Regions from separate parts of the Bacillus coreaensis genome, predicted to be linked through region 3. Evidence: riboswitches for the same ligand, from Rfam matches in the RefSeq annotation. Region 3 holds a riboswitch; each other region holds the start of a gene.
What was found. A riboswitch is a leader RNA that binds a small molecule or an ion and turns the genes downstream of it on or off. The one in region 3 is predicted to bind thiamine pyrophosphate.

Region 1 (6,557 bases), on a different contig from region 3:
CATAGGTAAGACCGACCTCTTTTAATTGTATATATGGTGCCTGCATTTCCCTTCTCTCCTTATATTCGGTTCGGATCATACGTTTCCATTTCGATTTCTACGCTAGCCTCCACGTCGACCCAACGAACCAAATCGGCTAAATGTGGTCTGCCATCATGATGCCAACCAGGTTCTGGTTCTCCCATTCTACCTAAAAAGGTAACTCGATTGACTCCACATTGACCGAGCACTTCTATGATGGAACGAAAGTTGTTTGGAGTGCAGGCGACCCCAAAGGTCTGTAATAATCCTCGTACTTCATGTAGATAGGAAGGTACATTCTCAACGGACTGAACGGGAATCACATACACAAAGCGGTTTAATGGCGATATCGGAAACAAAGTCGCTTTCTTATCGTAAACAACCGTCCAGGAAGTACTTTCCTCGCTTTGGAAAATAGCTATTTCTTTCGTTTGAAAAGCTTGAAATTGAAAGGTTGAGCGAGTCTGAATGATCGCTTGTTTTTCCTGTTCACTTAATCTAGCTCTTGGCATTTTCACTTCATAATTATTCATTTCTTGCGCTAGCAAACTAGCAAATTCACGTACCGATACATTCCCCTTTTCCTCGACAAAAAAAACATGAGGAGAAAGACAGGCTTGCTGATCAAACTGAGAAGCATCCTTCGCTGCCCTTCTGGCAGTTTCGGTTACGAGAACGCGCTGTAGGCAGTCTTTTGCTATAAAACCCGCACTCAGTTTATGTCCGTGTGCATGAAGGTGGACATGAGGTGGAACTTTTTTTCTAATCGAATCAATGGACGTCTCGCTTCCATATGCAATCACTGCCTCTGATGAAGAGAATGCTATCTGCTCTAATTCTTCTTCTCCACCTTTCCACCAAATGATGCTGATGGATTCCGCCAAGTCCTTGTCAATCTCTCTCAATGTTTCAACAAACAGACAGGCAAACAAAGGCTCGGAGGAAGAGAGCTTCCCAAGTGTACTAGACTTAACTAAAAGACCACTCACTAAACTCCATAACGGCAAGGCAGGAACATTTCCGGAAAACACATGCGTAATGAGCTCTGGTCCATAGGCTCTTGTTAAGCCTCCCGATGATCGTGGACGAAATTCGTCAAGGACAAGTGGATTGGGGAAATCCACTTCGACCATTCTTTGCAGCTTTTCTTTACGAAACGAACGTAAATATGAATGTAAAAACACACGTATCATTTCCGAGTCATACCCGGTTATAAGTGGAAGTAGTTCTTCCGCTAGTTTTCGATAGTGATAGTTCGGGTCAAGCCAGAGTTGAATGGCCTGATCAAGGATGTTAATAATGTCATTTGTTTTGCGTCCCTGTAGCTTTCTTTGCTGTTGTCTTAGATGTAAAATGACTTGTTTCAGTTCCTCACTTGTTAGTTTTGGTACAAGTAGTGTTAGAGTATCAAACGTTCGTTCTTCATAAGAGGGTGAGATCATGCTTGGGACAAAACCGATTTTTAGTTTCATTTGCTTACTCCGTTACGAAACTGCTCTACAGCGAGGGAACAGCCCTTTGCCTCTGCCCCTTCGCTTCTTCCTAACAAGTAAAACCCATCACTTTCTTTAATCCCTAAGTCCTCCGTCATAACCCCAAGGACCGAATGGAAGTTGGCTAGATCATAATGAACGAGGATTCCTCGATTTCCATCTTGTACACACAAACCGTTTTCCGAATTGATGACTACTGTTCTTACCCAATGAGGGGCTTTTTGTTGCCCAGATCCGCTTTGATCGTAAAACTGAGAGCTTAACTCAGTCATTCCATACATGTTCACGCAATCCTCAACGGGTAAGCTACACGCTTCTGCCACCATTTGTTTAAATTGAACTGAACTCATTTCAATGGCTCGACCCTTAGACCCTCCTGTATCCATTATCCGGCTTCCTTTTGGTAGTTGAAATTGAAGGTTTTTGCCTTTCATGAACTCAACAAAATGGATAAAGGAAAACGTAGCTCCTAACAAATATACAGGAGTGTTGGTGCGTTCAGATTCTTCAATGAACGAGACAAGCTTTTCGAAATCATACGTCCCATTGCTGGCGATATATACACTCTCCTCCGTTCCGTAGTCGCGAATGGCTGTATACAAATACTGAGACAGAGAGGAATTGGGCATTTCCGATGGATGAGGAAATAGTATAGCCATTTTTACACGGTTCTTGTCCTTCATGATATTTTCTTCAAAGTGCTTTTTCATCGAGGAAGTCCACACCTCTAAATCACGGTGAAAATTTCTCCCTTGCTTTCCACTGGTCGTTCCGCTTGTTTGAAAATAAGTCTCCACCTCTTCAATCGGTGTACAAGCAATGTCCGCCTCCTTAAAAGCACCTACTGGTACAGGCGGAATTTGCTGATAGGATTGCACCATCGATGGGTGAACCTTTCTTGATCGACAAAACTTTCGGTAAATACGATTATTTTCGTACTGGTAGGCGAAGACCTGTAAAGCTAATGAATCAAATGAATCTTTTTCTTCATTTTCAATAAAAGTGAGAATTCTTTCCTTGATATTTTCATAGTGCATGATGTGGCTCTCCTTATGATGAATGTGTCAGTATTTCCCAATCTTTTACGACAGGTTGGTAGCCAAGTTCTCTTAGTGATTCCTTTACCTCAGCCACACTTCTTTTGTCCGATATTTCAAATTGACTATGTGTGTGTTCTTTATTGGCGTATCCCCCAACAACGGTTGATGAGGCAGCAGACATTTTGGTCACTCCTAATGGAAGCAAATGACGTCTTAGTTCAGCACTTTCTCTCGTTGATAGAGTCATTCCTGCACGTGGTAAAAATAAACGGGACGCTAGCATGGCTTGAACCAAATTTTTATCTGTAACATCCACCTTTGGTTGAAAGCCACCAAGATTTGGCCGAATTCGAGGAAATGACAGAGCAATATCCGTTTCAAGATAATTTTTTTGTAAATAATGACCATGAAGGCCAGTGAAAAAGACTTCCTTTCTCCACTCATCCATTCCTAGTAGTGCTCCGATATTGACGGATCTCATGCCAGCTTTGGCACCTCTTTCAGGTGCATCTAGTCGATAGCGATAATTCCGCTTCGGTCCCTTTAAGTGATGCTCTTTATAGATTTCTTCGTTGTACACTTCTTGGTACACCGTTAATCCATCAATTCCCTGGGCAACGAGTGTTCGGTACTCTTCCGTATCTAATGGCTGTATCTCAATGGATAGAGAAGAAAAATAGTTTTTCATCACATCAATCGTTTCACACAAATAATCGACTGAGGAATGGAGACGAGATTCTCCCGTTAGTAAGATAATATGTCGTAATCCCATTTTGACAAGTGCCTTCGATTCTTCTTCAATTTCAGCCAATGTCAGTTTTCTACGTGGAAAATCATTATCAATACTAAAGCTACAGTACGTACATTTGTTCACACAATAATCGGTTAAATAAAGTGGTGCGTATAATTGAATCGTACGACCAAAATGCTGTACAGTACGGTGATGAGCCTTTTGCGCCATTTCTTCTAAACAATGTTCAGCAGCTGGAGATAATAGAATTAAGAAGTCTTCTGTATGAAGTCTCTCTTTTTGCAAAACCTTTTTTACGTCTTGAGTGGTGATGGTGGAAAAAAAGTGGTCAAATGGATAATTTTTTATTTTTACAAATTCATCGTAAAATGACATTTCACTCACCTACCCTAAAAATCCTGTTAATGGAGATGACGCTTGTGCTGTCGTTGTCGTCGGTCCTACACCACTTAAATAGGCTTTCCTTCCAGCCTTGACTGCTAGATCAAAGGCGATGGCCATTTCAACTGGATCCTTAGCTGTAGCAATGGCTGTATTTACTAGTACAGCGGCTGCCCCCATTTCCATTGCTTCTGCGGCTTCTGATGGCTTTCCAATTCCTGCATCAACAATGATTGGAAGCTCCATTTCTTCTATTAAAATTTGGATCAGTTCCTTCGTCCGAATTCCTCGATTTGAACCGATCGGAGAGCCAAGTGGCATAATGGCTGCTGCTCCAGCATTTTGCATTGCTTTTGCTGCCATTAAGTCTGGGCTCATATAAGGTAGAACGACAAACCCTTCATTTGCTAAAATCTCAGTTGCCTTAGTCGTTTCGTAATTGTCAGGAAGCAAGTACTTTTGGTCGGAAATGACCTCGATTTTAATCCAATTTCCCATACCGGCTGCTCTTGCAAGTCGGGCAATTCGAACCGCTTCGTCGGCGGTTCTCGCTCCCGACGTATTCGGAAGCAAAATCATATTTTCCGGAATGTCTTCTAGAATGTTCTCTTCTCCAGTAGCATTCAGGTCGACTCGTCTTAAAGCGACAGTAACAACCTGTGAACCGGATTGGGTTAGTGCTTCTTTCATAAGTTTGTGATTATTAAATTTGCCTGTTCCGGTGAGTAGGCGATTATGTAGCTGTGTGTTTCCAATCGTTAATAAGTCGGTCATTGTGGTTCCTCCTATTGGTTTGTTTTGGATAAATAAAAAAGACTTACCAATCTTGGCAAGCCTTCACTTTTACATAGAGCTTTTCCTCTTAATAGAGCTCATGCAAAATGATTGCTTCCCTACGTTGGTTCTAACCAAATCAGGTTCAAGGGTTGGAAAGTTTCCTCTCAGCCTTTAGGCACCCCTAGCTAATTTCAAATTTTATTTGATTCCGATTTTTGATTTGTTTCGATTGTAAGCCCAATGATTGGTTGGACCGTGACCGGATCCGATGTGTAAGTCATCCTCAATGGCTGCCTGTATAAAGTCTTTTGCCACTTGCACCGCCTGAACAACCGAGCTTCCTTTTGCGAGTTGAGCGGTTATGGCAGCGGAAAAGGTACAACCTGTGCCATGAGTATTTTTTGTGGAAATCCGACTTGAAGTAAAGGTGTGAAATTTTTCTCCATCATATAAAAGATCAATCATTTCTTCACTTCCCGGATCATGGCCGCCCTTAATCATGACAGCTTCAGCACCCATCTCATGGAGCAATTTTGCTGCTTGTTTTCGGTCATTCATCGTCTCAATTTTTATTCCTGTAAGCACCTCGGCTTCGGGAATATTTGGTGTAACGATAGTCGCGAGTGGCAGTAATTTTTCTTTTAATGCTTTTACTGCTTCGTTTTGTAAAAGTGAAGCACCACCTTTTGCAATCATCACCGGATCTACGACGATGTGTTTCATCTCATAAAATTCTATAAATCTCGCAACAGCCTCAATGGTGTCACTGTTAAATAACATCCCGGTTTTGATCGCATCTGGACGCAAATCTTCAGCAATCGATCGGAGTTGTTCTTGAATTCCTTCCAAAGGAACTGAATATACCCCCTGTACCCCTGTTGTGTTTTGTGCGGTTACGGCTGTTATCACAGACATTCCGTACACATCTAATTCTTGAAATGTTTTCAGATCGGCCTGTATGCCAGCCCCTCCACCACTATCTGAACCGGCAATGGTTAATGCTTTATTTACCATAGTGAATAACCTCTCCTTGACTAAAATTCATCAACTAATCTACGTAATAGCTTGGTATGCTCTTGAATGTGACTGGCTCGACAAATATCGGAAATAATCGCTAGGCCATTTGCTCCTACTTTCATAACGGTTTCTCCATTGGTAGAATTAATTCCACCAATTGCAACTAGAGGCAGAGAGATTCCTGCGTTACGAAATTCAGTAAAGATATCCAAGTTTTGTTGTTTTTCGGTATCCTCTTTTGAAATGGTAGGATACATCGGTCCAATTCCTAAGTAATCAGCTCCGTCTCGAACGGCTTGAAGTCCCTCTTCAATCGTGTGAGTGGATACACCAAGAATTTTGTTAGGACCGATTGTCTCTCTCACATATTTTGCATTTTCATCGTCCTGGCCAACATGAACTCCATCAGCATCAAGAGCAATAGCGAGTGGTAAATCATCATTGACGATAAATGGGACCTTATGTTCCGCGCAGAGTTCTCGCAGTTTTTTTCCAAGCTCGTACTTTCCTGTTTCTCCAAGAGAGTGGCTCCCTTTTTCTCGATATTGAAAGCACGTTATTCCACCTTCAATCGCTAAAGCTAACGTTTCTTCAGGTGTTCGATCCATGCAATCTTGACTGCCCATTATAAAATACAGTTTTAGATATTCCATTTTCCCCAATGCTCCTTACATCGTTGTGATTTTTGAATACACTTTGGCTAGATCTACCACATCGGAGGCTGAAGTAAGCATGAGTTGATTTAGAAATTCCATCTGAAAAGTGCCAACATGTTGGTCACCTGTTGCTAAAATCGCGCGCTCAGCGACTGCACCATAAAATGCTGAAGCCCCTGCCGCGGCGAGTAAATAATTTGTTTCAACACTTGCAAAAGCTCCTACAACTGATGAAAATAAGCAACCAGTCCCAGTTACTTTTGTTAGAAGAGGATGTCCGTTTGAAATGATGATCGATTCTTCTCCATTAGAGACAATATCGTCTTTTCCGGTAACCACAACTGTCATATGTAATTTTTGAGCTGCTAAAAGAGCGAGATCTGCGATATTTCCTTCACCTGTACCTGCATCAACACCGCGT
Region 2 (6,557 bases), on a different contig from region 3:
ACAGACGTATCTGGTGGAAAAGGTGTTACCTCCCTACAAGCATTTTTTATCGGTGCAGCTACAAGAATTGGTACAGGAAATATTGCTGGGGTAGCAATGGCTATAGCAGTTGGTGGTCCTGGTGCTGTTTTTTGGATGTGGATGGTTGCCATATTAGGAGGCGCAAGTGCATTTGTTGAAAGTACTTTAGCTCAAATCTATAAAGTAAAAGATGGAGCCGGATTTAAAGGCGGCCCAGCTTATTATATGAGAAAACAACTCGGTTCTGTTGGACTTAGTAAAGTATTTGCCTTTGGTATCATATTTTCTTTTGGATTAACATTCATTGCTGTTCAAAGTAATGTTATTGCTGCTTCTTTTAACAGTTCATTTGGTTTTGATGGATCACTTGTAGGCATCGTATTAGCCATTTTAACAGCCATTATTATATTTGGCGGAGTACAACGTGTCGCAAAGTTTTCGTCTGTTATTGTACCGATTATGGCATTCTTTTATATTATTTTAGCCGCGTACATTATCATTACTAATATTCAGGAAGTACCAGCCGTTTTAGCACTTATTATAAAAAATGCATTTGGGATCGACCAAGCAATTGGTGGTGGCATGGGTGCTGCGATTATGATGGGTGTAAAAAGAGGATTATTCTCAAATGAAGCTGGTATGGGTAGTGCACCAAATGCTGCTGCGACTGCAGTTGTTTCTCACCCTGCAAAGCAAGGGTTTGTTCAAGCACTAGGTGTCTTCTTCGATACTCTTGTTGTGTGTACAGCTACAGCATTTATTATCTTACTGTCTGACTCTTATACGACAGGTCTTCAAGGTATTGAACTGACACAAGCATCTTTAGGTGAACATTTTGGAAGCTGGGCAAGTCTCTTCTTAACTTTTGCCATTTTTATGTTTGCATTTTCTTCAATTATTGGGAACTACTACTATGGGGAAGCCAATATAGAATTTGTTCATAAAAGTAAAGCTACCTTAATTATTTTCCGAATTCTAGCTGTTGGAATGGTCATTTTCGGTGCTGTTGCAAGCTTACAAATTGTTTGGGATTTGGCCGACTTAGCAATGGCCATTATGGCATTTACAAACCTTATTGCCATTGGTTTACTTGGTAATATTGCTTTTAAAACACTTGATAATTACCTTGAACAACGTAAGCAAGGTCTTGACCCTGTGTTTTTTGAAGATAGTATCCCTGGATTAAAAGGAGTAGAGAGCTGGCCTAAACAAAAGCAAGAAACAACTGAAAAAGCTTAATCAAAAGACTGGGAATTCCCAGTCTTTTTCATTTCTTTATCCCTCGCATAAGTAAATCGTGAACTTGGAATAATACTCATGGTACCTAAGTGGAAGGATGATACGATTGAAATTAACTGGACTTTTATCTATTCTCATGCTTATTCAACAACCAGCCAATCACGATGTACTTACATTGATGGATAATGATCAACCCATTATGACTGTAGATCGCGAAGAACTAGTTTTTCCTCTTCCCAATACTCCTCTTATGGACTTGCATCATCTTGACATCTTAACTTCTGAACTTTCCCAACAAGTATACATAGAGCCGAAAAATGCTTTTCTTGATGAACATGGAAATTTACAGCCAGAGCAGCTGGGATATCAACTTGATAAGAGAGCATTTCATACCCTATATCACTCCTATTTTTATAGTAAAGGTGCTAAAACGCTTAAAGTTCCTAAAAAACCGATTTATCCAGAGGTAGATAGTGAGCTATTGTCAAGAATTCGACAACAAGCGATTGGATATTATGTCACTTATTTCAATAGCTACAATACCTCAAGAACAAATAATATTAGAATATCATCCGAGGCAATAAATAACTACGTCCTATTTCCAGGTCAGACCTTCTCGTTCAATGAGGTGGTTGGTCAAAGGACTAAAGAACGTGGATATACTCCAGCTCCCATTATTGTTCGAGGTGAGCTTTCTGAGGGGGTCGGCGGAGGTATTTGCCAAGTATCTTCTACCCTCTTTAATGCTGTGGATCGAGCAGGGTTAAAAATCGTGAAACGATATTCCCACTCCAAACGTGTACCTTATGTTCCTCCAGGTCGCGATGCAACAGTAAGCTGGTATGGACCTGACTTTGTTTTTATGAATAACTATAAGCATCCTATTTTGATACGCTCCAAAGTAAGAGGCGGTTCCGTGTCCATTCTCTTGTATACTTCAGATGATGTGAATGTTGAACATAACCAAGTGCCAAGCATGTATCAATAAAAAAGGCTGTCCAGAGGGAGTACCCTACCCAATGGACAGCCACTTTTAATATAGATGAAAATACTTAGATCGGATGGAATCAGATAACAGCTCAGATACAGGGACGACCTTAATATGTTTCTGCTTAAATTGAGGCATTGACTCAGTAACTCCTAACGAGCATACCTTACCTGATGTACCAACATGTCCAATCGCAACAGCGGTACCTCGGCTCTCCGCAATCCTTGCAAGAATAAGCATTTGTTTTTTGACCTGATTCACAGAACAGATATCATCTAAAAACACATCTCGCTTAATAAATGGTACATTTAATTCCTCAGTGATTTCCTCAAATTTTGATTTTGGACTTGTTGCACTATCTACAATATATAGCTGCTTTTCCTTTGCCACTTCGACAATCACCCTGACAATCTCTTCATTCTCAACGACAAGCGAGCCCATATGATTATTTAATCCCATAGCATGAGGAACACTATCGATAGCATCAATGACTCTCTTTCTTACTTCTTCCTTTGATAAATCATTCGTTATTGGCTTTGGTCCTAACCAAGATGCCTTTCCTTTTTTCGGCTGCATAGGCAAGTGTACCATGATCTCTAAGCCATTTTCATATGCCCATTCTGCATGCTTTTTTGAAAGCTCATTAAAAGGCATAATAGCCGCTGTGATTTGCACATCACCTTCTAGAAAATCCTTAACACCTCCCACACCACCACCAAAATCGTCAATAATAATAGCTGCCTTTTTCACTTCCTGGCCATGTCCATGATGAGAGAACAGTGTAAAAATGACCAAAAAAATGATAAATGAAGTTTTTTTCATAAAATCCTCCATTTGAAATGTTAGTTATTGGTATAGTTTCTCTCATTGAGGAAAAACCATACAAAAAACTCGCCCAAAACATTGGACGAGTGTTGGATTACGATATTTTTTTCAAAGTCTCTGGAGAGGAAACCCTTTTGTGGAGAAGAAATCTTGGGGAACTAGACACTAAAAGGAATAAAATAACGGAACAATAGATGGCTGCTCCAATCATTGTTCCACCGTTTACGCCTAGTGAAAATAAGAATGGAGACATCCCATCCGGTGCATATTCTCCCCAGAATAAAAATCCCGCGATAAAATGCCAAAAATAACGTGCCGCACTTCCAACGAATGTGGCAACGATGATCCATTGAAGGGCTTTCTTTTTATTTTCTGTTAGTGCTACCTGAATTTTTTTCATAAAAAAACCTGCAAATCCAATAAACGCAAAGGCAAGAAAATACTCAATGAAGGCCTGTAACGGAGTCAAAATATATGCATCACCCATAGCAATTTGTAATAGTCCCCATAAAAAGCCAGAAGCGGTTGCAGCAACGAATCCCCATCTAAAGGCGATAATCAAAATTGGTACCATCGCAAATGAAATAGAAATACTAGGCGAAAGTTTAATCGATGGAAGAAGGTCTAGAATTAATGCAAAGGCTGCAAAAAAAGATGCTTCAATCATCATAATTAATCGTTTGTTTCCCATATAAAAAAATCTCCCCTTTTTCTGGAAACCTCAAGGAGAGCGTAGATAGACATGATTACACGAAAAATGCAGTCTTTCCACATCCCTGCGCTAGAATTATCTAACAGGTTCAAAGGGTCAGAACAAACGTTCACTCTCAGCATAACGCTCCCCTTGTGGTTTCGTTGTATGTAGTTTGTTTATAATTTCGTATTCATTATATCATATAAAATTAAATAGAAAAGCATCTAGTTGAAACTAGATGCTTTTCATGTTTATATTTTAAATCTGCGAACCAACTGCTGTAAGGTTTCTGCCATACCTGATAGATCTTGAGCACTTGCGGTTACTTCCTGGAGAGTAGCAACGTTTTCTTCTGTTCCGGCTGCTACTTCTCTGGTTGTTGCAACGCTTTCTTCTGCGATTCCTTTTACTTCGTCAATTGCTTGTACGACATTTGTACTATGCATACTTAGTAGCTCAATGGCACATGAAACGTCAGATACCTTTTCTATTACGTCTCCCATTGACTCTCCAATTAGAGCAAACGCTTTCTTTGCATCCTGACTATATTCGAATCCTTCTGATACTTTGTGAGACTGTTCTTCCATTGCAGATACAGCTAGATCCGTTTCAGATTGGATATAAGAAATCATTTTTGTAATTTGATCAGCTGATTTTTTTGATTCCTCTGCGAGCTTTCTTACTTCGTCTGCAACTACAGCAAATCCCTTGCCATGTTCACCTGCTCTTGCAGCTTCGATTGCCGCATTTAAGGCTAGCAGATTCGTCTGATCTGCAACCGTTGTAATCATATTTAGGATAGAAGTAATTTCATTTGAACGCCTACCTAACTGACGAATGATTTCTGAGGCATTCAAAACACCATCATTAATCAAATTCATTTGGTTAACTACTTTTTCTATAGATAATGCTCCTTGATCTGTAACTTGAAACGTATTATCAGCTGTGACGAGCATTTTTTCACTACTTTTTGTAATCAAACTTATATTGCTAGACATCTCTTCAATTAATGTGTGAATTTTGGTTAAATGTTGCAGTTGCAAATCCATACCCTCTGAGTTTTGTTCAACAATATAAGAAATTTGTTCACTTGCTTGAGTACTGTCCTGCGCACTTGTACTTAGTTGTTCACTACTAGCTGCAACTTGAGCTGATGAATCTCTAACTTGTATAACAACTTCTCTTAATCCAGAAACCATTGAGTTGACAGACTGGATCATTGCCCCAATTTCGTCTTTATTCTTCACTTGAATCTCATCTATAGATAGGTCTCCGCTCGCAACCTTTTCAATTGCCTTAGATGCATGAACAATTGGTTTCGCAATCTGTAAACTTATAATTGTCGCTAGTACTAATGCAACAAGAATCGCAGTTACACTGATCACAATCATTATTGTAACAATTCCATCTATTTTTTTTGTGGTCAAGCTACTTGCATGGTCTAAATGTTTCTCCTGAATAGATAGAAGTTCATTTACTTTTGCATTAAACTGCATACCTAACGTTTGTGCAGTTGATTTTGCTAGGATTAAATAACCTAATTCATCGTTGTCTTTTTTCATTTGTATTTGGTCTTGAGCAAATTTCGAATCATTTGTTGACATTTCCTCAAGAGCAGTTAACGTATCTAATAACTCCTTATCAGTGATTGTTGTTTTTAATTTTTTCATAGAGTTATCAAAGCTCTTTACTGCCTCATCGTATTCTGTCAGATAGTCAGCCTCTCCAGTGAGTAGGAAGCTCCTTACGGCTGCTGATTTTCTAATCATTTGCTCTTGGAGATTTTTCACTTCTAGCTTTTGACCTACTTCTTCACTTAAGAATGATTGATACGTATTGTTTACTGAATATAGTTGAAAAATCCCAGCACTTGCTACAACTACTAACATAAATAAAACAATAACAAAACTACCTATAATTTTTTTTCGAACAGTGATATTCATGTTTGCTCCCCCATTTATAGGTTGTACTTTATACCTATATTAACAATAGTTCTTTTGATATGGAAGCGTTTTATTTCAAATGAAAAGAAATAGACAAAATCTATTTCTTTTCGTAAGGAGCCATTTGATAAAAATAATTTGGCAATTGAGTGCTATTATCATATTGCTGGTGAAAGATATGGGTTAATGCGGGAGAAACAGGAGGAATTAACCAAGTCCAATTACCTGTTAATTTCCGACTTTTTTCTTTCTCTCTTTCTTCAAACAACTTAAACTGAGCCGCTGCGGTGTGATGGTCAACAATACTTACTCCAGCCTTTTTATAGGAAAATAGAACCGCTCGATTCACTTCAAGTAGTGCACGGTCCTTCCAAAGACTGCTATTTCTAGACATATCTAATTTCATATGATCAGCAACGATAGGTAACACATTGTATCGGCCTTCATCCGATAAATTTCGAGCACCAATTTCTGTTCCCATATACCACCCATTAAAAGGAGCTGCTGTGTATTGAATCCCACCAATTTCAAGACGCATATCAGCGATCATCGGTACACCATACCACTTTAATTTTAGGTCTTCAAACCACTCATATTCCGGATGTGAAAGATTGACCTCAAGAACGAGACTCGGAGGAATAGTTTTCCAATTTGGTTTTTCATTATTTACTTGAACCACTAGAGGTAAAAGGTCAAAATTTGTATGCTTCCCCTTCCACCCTAACTCTTCACATACCTTTGTAAACGGAATAGAGTGAGGGTCTCCAATCAATCCTTGCTGTGTATCATATCCAGCATATCGAACAAGCTGGTGGTTCCAAATTCTAATGGAGTGTTCCTTTGTTTT
Region 3 (6,557 bases):
ACAAACGTAATTGCCAAGACTAACGCTAATATCAATTGATCTAACGCACTATCAAGTAATTCACGATCCCCACTAAAAACAACTTCTGATTCATCTGCTAGTTTCAGGTTTGCTATCTCTCGATCCACTTTTCTTGAAATAAAACCGAGATTTGTCGTATCTTTATACTTTACTGTGAATTGAACAGCAGCCTGTTGGTTAATTCTTTCTATTTTAACAGGCCCATTTCCACGGTTAATATTGGTAACATCTCCTAACTCAATATAGTTTCCAGCAGGGTTTTTAATTAGCAGTCCTTTTATGCTTTTCATACTTTGGCTTACGCTTTTATCATATTCAACAATTATTCGATAGATTTCTGAGTCGTCATCTACTATCTGAGTAGCAACACTCCCTCGAGTCACGTTATTTACAATCATCGCAACAGCAGCTGGTGTTAAGCCTTGCTTTAATGCTTCCTTTCGATTCACAGTGATCTGAATTTCTTCCAATTGTTCCATTAAGTCTGTTGTAACCTCATTTACTTCATTCAGTTTGTTCAACCTTGTATAGATTTTACCAACCGATTCTTCTAGCCTCTCCTCTTTCGTATCCAGGACGCTAAATGTAAGGGTATTGGGGTTCGACCCAGCCGTTGACTGCATATTAAATGATAGTTCAGCGCTTTTATTAGTGGACTTTGCTGCCTCTTCGATTGATTCCTTTATATCATCCGCAAATTGAAAGATGGAGCGCGAACGTTCTTTAAGCGGTTTCATTTTTACGTACATCTCTGCTTCATTCGCGTTTCTTGATCCTCTGAAGGATCCCTCCTGTGTTGTTCCAATTAGACTTACATATGTCTCAACATCCAATTCCTTTTTAAGCTCTTTTTCAATGGAAGTTAGTACTTTTTCTGTTTCTGACAACGCCATTCCATTTCCTAACTTGACACGTATGGTAAAAAATCCCTCATCAGTCTTCGGCAAAAACTGCATACCAACAGTTGTTAAACTATACCCTCCTCCAACTAATAGCAAAGTCGAAATGATTAAAACAAATATTCGATTGTTTAAACACCATCTTACTCCCCTTTCAAGCCGAAGAAGAACATAGGAACTTTGTCTTTCCTTCTCAGCATTATGTATAGAAACCTTTAGTAACCTACTTGCTAGCATAGGAACTACAGTTAACGATACTAACAACGAGGCTATTAAGCTAAACGAAATGGTCACAGCAAATTCTTTAAAAAGCTCTCCAATAATTCCTGTAATAAAAACAACTGGTAGAAAGACAGCAACTGTTGTAAGAGTCGAAGCAGTGATGGCTCCACCTACCTCTTGTGAGCCAACACGAGCCGCTTCCTTTGCGTTCTTGCCCATTGCCAAGTGACGATTAATATTTTCAATGACCACGATGGAGTTATCTACCAACATTCCAATCCCTAATGCTAGTCCTCCAAGAGTCATAATATTAAGCGTATAATCTGAAAAAGACATTAATACAAAGGTGAAAATAACCGAATACGGAATTGAAACGCCAATAATCAGTGGACTTTTTACATTTTTTAAAAAGAAAAAAAGAACTACCATTGCAAATAGGCCACCTAGGAGTAAGGAAGTTGTTATGTTTCCAATGGCTTGTTTTATGTATTCCCCTTGATCAAATATAATATCTGACTGAATATCTTGATATTTTTCCTTATTCAACAGGTTCTTTAATTCTTGAACAAATGCTTTAGATACTTCTGCGGTATTCGCATCAGATTGCTGAAGAACACTAAGAAGCACAGAAGGATTTTCATTAGTGCGGGTAATGGTACGATCATCCCGGTTTTCTAGTTTTACATTACTTACATCACGTAACTGTATCTCATCACCCGTTAAAGGATTCATTGAGACTGTTAAATTTTTTAATGTATCTATGGAATCAAGGGTGGATATAATTCTTGTTGTTAATTGCTTACCTTCAGTTAAAATAGGGTTACCCGGCATCGAAATATTATTGGCCTGAATCAAATCGACTATATCGCTTTGACTTAATGAGTATGCCTTTAATTTTTCCTGATCAAGTTCAACCTTTACTTCCTTTTCAGAGGTTCCAGATAAATTTACGCTCGCAACTCCATCCACTTTTGTTAACTCCAGTTCTAATTCCTGGGCTAACTGTCTCAACATCTCCTCATCTTCATCCGCACTTAACGATAGTTGAATTACAGGAAACTGCGAAGGGTCAAATTTTAAGAACCTAGGCTTTTCTGCATCGTCTGGAAGTGTTGTTAAATCCATGCGTAGAATAATTTCATCCTGGATTTCATCAATATGTGTCGTCCAAGCAAATTGAAGAAGGATAAAGTTTGCGCCTTCCTGTGAGGTTGAAGTGAGCGTTTTTATACCGGGCAGAGTGGCTAAGTTACTCTCCAATGGTTTTGTTATTTTTTCTACAATCTCCTCAGGACTTGCACCTGGATAATTCGTTACAACCACACCTACAGGAGGTTTTATCTCTGGTATTAGCTTTAATGGGATATTCACTAACGAAACAATTCCAAGAATCAGCACTAAGAACATCGTGACAATTGTAAAGACTGGTCTATTTATAGCATATTCGCTAATCTTCATTCCACGCTAACTCCTCTCAAATCCCTCACAGATTCAGCCATCTTAAGGCTTCATGCCCCATATTATAAAGAAGCACATTATCGTATGCAAATAAGCACTGTATAAAATATGCTATAAAAAAGAAGCCCTCAAAACACGAGGACTTCTAAGTACTTATTGGTAATCATCCATAGGGTTATATAGTGTAATATCTGGATTTTTTTCTTGAAACCAGCGAAGTGCAAAATCGTTTTCGAAAAGAAATACTTTCTTATCGTAACGGTCCTTAACTAAAAGGCTTCGACTGCTAGAAAGATTCTCATTAATTTCTTCATTTTCAACCCAACGGACGATTTTCGAACCTAATCTTTCCATTAATACTTCTGCATTGTACTCGTTTCTCATCCGATGCTCGAACACCTCAAATTGTAGTTGACCAACTGCCCCTAACAAATAATCATCTGTTCGAACAGTACGGAAGAGCTGAATGGCACCTTCTTGGACAAGTTGCTGAATTCCTTTATGAAAAGACTTTTGCTTCATTACGTTTTTAGCTGAAACTCGAACAAAGAGTTCAGGAGTAAACTGAGGAAGCTTTTCATATTGAAAGTTGTTTTTTCCAACTGTCAAAGTATCTCCAATTTGATACGTACCTGGATCGTACAAACCAATAATATCTCCACTAACCGCTTCATCAACCGTGTTTCTGTCATCAGCCATAAACTGTGTTGATTGAGAAAGCTTCATTGACTTTCCTAAGCGTGGGATATTGACTGTCATCCCTCTTTCGAATTTCCCTGAACATACACGTAAAAAGGCAATTCTATCCCTATGAGCAGGATTCATATTGGCTTGAATCTTAAAAACAAAACCTGAGAATTCCTCTGATAACGGATCAATTTTTCCTTCTGTAGACTCCCGTGCTTGAGGTGCAGGTGCAAATTGAAGATATGTTTCTAGAAAAGTTTGAACACCAAAGTTCGCTAGGGCGCTACCAAAGAATACAGGTGTTAGTTCCCCATTTGCTATTCTTTCACGAGAAAATTCATTTCCCGCTTCATTTAATAGCATGATTTCCTCCAACGTTTGGTCATACAAGGAGTATTGCTTTAGTTTATGATCTCCTTCTATTTCTCCATCTTCATTTAACCCAACAAATCGTTCTTCCTCTTCCACACGGAATTGTTCAATTCGCTTGTAGAAACGGTCATATATACCGAGAAATTCTTTCCCCATTCCGATCGGCCAGTTCATCGGATATGATTCTATTCCCATAACCTCTTCAAGCTCAGCTAAAAGTTCTAATGGAGATTTCCCCTGACGATCAAGCTTATTGATAAAGGTAAAAATCGGAATACCTCTCATTCGACACACTTTAAATAGCTTTAAGGTCTGCTCCTCTATCCCTTTTGCTGAATCGATAATCATGACCGCACTATCAACAGCTGTAAGAGTTCGATACGTATCTTCACTGAAGTCTTGGTGACCTGGTGTATCAAGAATATTCACTCGACAGTCATTATAGTCAAATTGCATCACACTCGACGTAACGGAAATACCACGTTGTTTTTCAATTTCCATCCAATCGCTCGTTGCAAACTTACCCGTTTTCTTTCCTTTAACTGTTCCCGCATCACGAATGGCTCCACCAAATAACAATAACTTTTCTGTTAATGTCGTTTTCCCAGCATCCGGGTGGGAAATGATCGCAAATGTGCGACGTGATTGTACATCATCTTTAAAATTTTTTGCCATTATAGAATTTCCTTTCTTTCCTTACACAAATTCATCCATAACTTCAATCTTATCGTGACTGTATGAAGTTTGCAATCTGTTCTTTACAAAAGCAATCACAAACATATCATTATATTGATTTATTCATGAAAGTTCTTCCTTTTCAAGAAAATAATTTCTGCTATAATGAGATAGAAATCAAACTAAATAGGTAAGAATTGTAGGGGGACCGGTGAAGACCGGTTGAGAGTGCATCCAACTGATGCTGACCCTTTGAACCTGATCTGGATGATACCAGCGTAGGAAACATATTCTTTAGACAATAAATTTGTTTAAACATATGCGCCCGGTTCAAAAACTGCGGCGTTTTTTTGCGTCGAAAGGTTCAGTTCATATCCTACTTATACCATTGGAGGAGAAAGTAATGAAAAAATGGATAGTTGCATTTGCAGCTTCTGTATTACTCGCAGGATGTTCAGAAACAAATGAACAACAAACAGAAAAGGAGGAATCAAGCGCTGACTTAAAAAAAGTAACAGTCGTTCTTGATTGGACTCCAAATACAAATCACACAGGGCTATATGTCGCAAAAGAAAAAGGCTTTTTTGAAGACGAAGGTCTTGATGTGACCATTCAGATGCCTGGAGAAGCTGGTGCTGATCAACTTGTTGCTTCAGAAAAAGCAGACTTTGGTGTAGGTTATCAAGAGGGTATTACACAAGCAAGAGTTCAAGGGGTACCTCTTGTTTCTATAGCTGCAGTCATTCAACACAATACATCTGGGTTCGCATCACCGGCATCTAAAAATATTCAATCTCCTAAAGATTTTGAAGGAAAAACATACGGTGGCTGGGGCTCACCTGTAGAACAATCCATCATCGACTCCCTTATGAAGCAAGAACAAGCAGATGTAGAAAAGGTGAATATTGTAAACATAGGCGATGCGGATTTCTTTACTGCTGTTGAACGTGATATTGACTTTGCATGGATATACTACGGTTGGACAGGCGTGGAAGCAGAATTACGAGGAGAAGACATCAATATGGTCTACTTAACCGATTACTCCGAAAAGCTAGACTACTATACACCTGTGCTAACAACTAGTGAAAACATGATTAACAATGATCCAGAAACAGTAAAAGCTTTTGTGAAAGCCGCTTCAAAAGGCTATGAATTCGCTATCGACAACCCTTCCGATGCGGCGGACGTCCTAATCAAAGCTGCTCCAGAGCTTGACGCAGAGCTTGTAAAGAAAAGTCAGGAATGGCTTGCTACCAAATATCAAGACGATGCAGACCAATGGGGAGAGCAACGTTTAGAAGTATGGGAAAACTATGCTTCTTGGATGCTTGAGAATGGGTTGTTAGAATCAGAGTTAGAAGCAGAAAAAGCCTTTACTAATGAATTTTTACCACAATAGGAGTTGATCATATGACAAACGCACTTGTTAGTATACAAATTATCCCTAAGACAAAAAACGGTGAAAATGTGATTCCTTACGTAGATGAAGCAATAGCCATTATTGACGCGTCAGGAGTAAAGTATGAGGTTCATCCTTTAGAAACAACTATGGAGGGTGATCTTCAGGAACTTTTTGCTGTCATTACGAAAATGAATGAGAAGATGATTGAAATGGGAAGTAGCAATGTTATTTCACAGGTGAAGATTCTATATCAACCAGGTGGAATTAAAATGGATACACTTACGGAGAAATATCGTTCATGATACAAAAATTACAAAAAGGATGGAGACCAATTTTTGTTCTCCTCCTTTTATTCATTGGCTGGGAATTCACAGCAAGAATTACTGAGATTCCAAATTGGCTTCTCCCAACTCCTTCACAAATTTTTAACGAACTCATAAATGGTTGGGGCACTGTCTCTGTACATCTTACATCCACCATTCAGCTTATTTTTCTTGGCTTTGTTTCTGGAGTTACCGTAGGTCTGTTAACTGCTTTTATTTTACATAATATCCCTTTTTTAAAAGAATCTTTATATCCGCTTCTTATTTTATCGCAAAATATACCCATTATCGTACTTGCTCCACTTCTTGTGATATGGTTTGGCTTCGGTTTATTACCCAAATTAATTGTTATCACTCTGGTTTGTTTCTTTCCAATTACCATTTCAGCCATGGATGGATTTCGCCAAGTTGCTGCAGATCTCTTCCATTATATGCAAATGGCAGGAGCAACAAAACGACAATTATTTTGGAAACTTGAATTTCCATTTGCCCTCCCTT

Region 1: it holds a riboswitch for thiamine pyrophosphate, as region 3 does, so the genes downstream of both, ACQ5H4_RS06995 (thiazole synthase) here and ACQ5H4_RS03925 (ABC transporter substrate-binding protein) in region 3, are expected to answer to the same signal.
Region 2: it holds a riboswitch for thiamine pyrophosphate, as region 3 does, so the genes downstream of both, thiT (energy-coupled thiamine transporter ThiT) here and ACQ5H4_RS03925 (ABC transporter substrate-binding protein) in region 3, are expected to answer to the same signal.

Annotation. Positions count from the first base shown of each region.
Region 1 is NZ_JBOCCY010000003.1:190,586-197,142, reverse strand. It holds gene ACQ5H4_RS07015 (ABC transporter ATP-binding protein) at 1-46, opposite strand, end outside; gene ACQ5H4_RS07010 (acyl-CoA reductase) at 60-1,493, opposite strand; gene ACQ5H4_RS07005 (LuxE/PaaK family acyltransferase) at 1,490-2,551, opposite strand; gene thiH (2-iminoacetate synthase ThiH) at 2,565-3,680, opposite strand; gene ACQ5H4_RS06995 (thiazole synthase) at 3,690-4,460, opposite strand; TPP riboswitch at 4,560-4,656, opposite strand; gene thiD (bifunctional hydroxymethylpyrimidine kinase/phosphomethylpyrimidine kinase) at 4,662-5,477, opposite strand; gene thiE (thiamine phosphate synthase) at 5,498-6,133, opposite strand; gene thiM (hydroxyethylthiazole kinase) at 6,149-6,557, opposite strand, start outside.
Region 2 is NZ_JBOCCY010000001.1:420,793-427,349, reverse strand. It holds gene ACQ5H4_RS02235 (alanine/glycine:cation symporter family protein) at 1-1,260, shown strand, start outside; gene ACQ5H4_RS02230 (VanW family protein) at 1,358-2,248, shown strand; gene ACQ5H4_RS02225 (divergent polysaccharide deacetylase family protein) at 2,294-3,070, opposite strand; gene thiT (energy-coupled thiamine transporter ThiT) at 3,168-3,764, opposite strand; TPP riboswitch at 3,830-3,928, opposite strand; gene ACQ5H4_RS02215 (methyl-accepting chemotaxis protein) at 4,019-4,816, opposite strand; partial or broken gene ACQ5H4_RS02210 (CHASE3 domain-containing protein) at 4,958-5,710, opposite strand; gene ACQ5H4_RS02205 (nitric oxide synthase oxygenase) at 5,811-6,557, opposite strand, start outside.
Region 3 is NZ_JBOCCY010000002.1:146,615-153,171, reverse strand. It holds gene ACQ5H4_RS03935 (efflux RND transporter permease subunit) at 1-2,600, opposite strand, end outside; gene ACQ5H4_RS03930 (peptide chain release factor 3) at 2,754-4,334, opposite strand; TPP riboswitch at 4,526-4,636, shown strand; gene ACQ5H4_RS03925 (ABC transporter substrate-binding protein) at 4,738-5,733, shown strand; gene ACQ5H4_RS03920 (thiamine-binding protein) at 5,745-6,038, shown strand; gene ACQ5H4_RS03915 (ABC transporter permease) at 6,035-6,557, shown strand, end outside.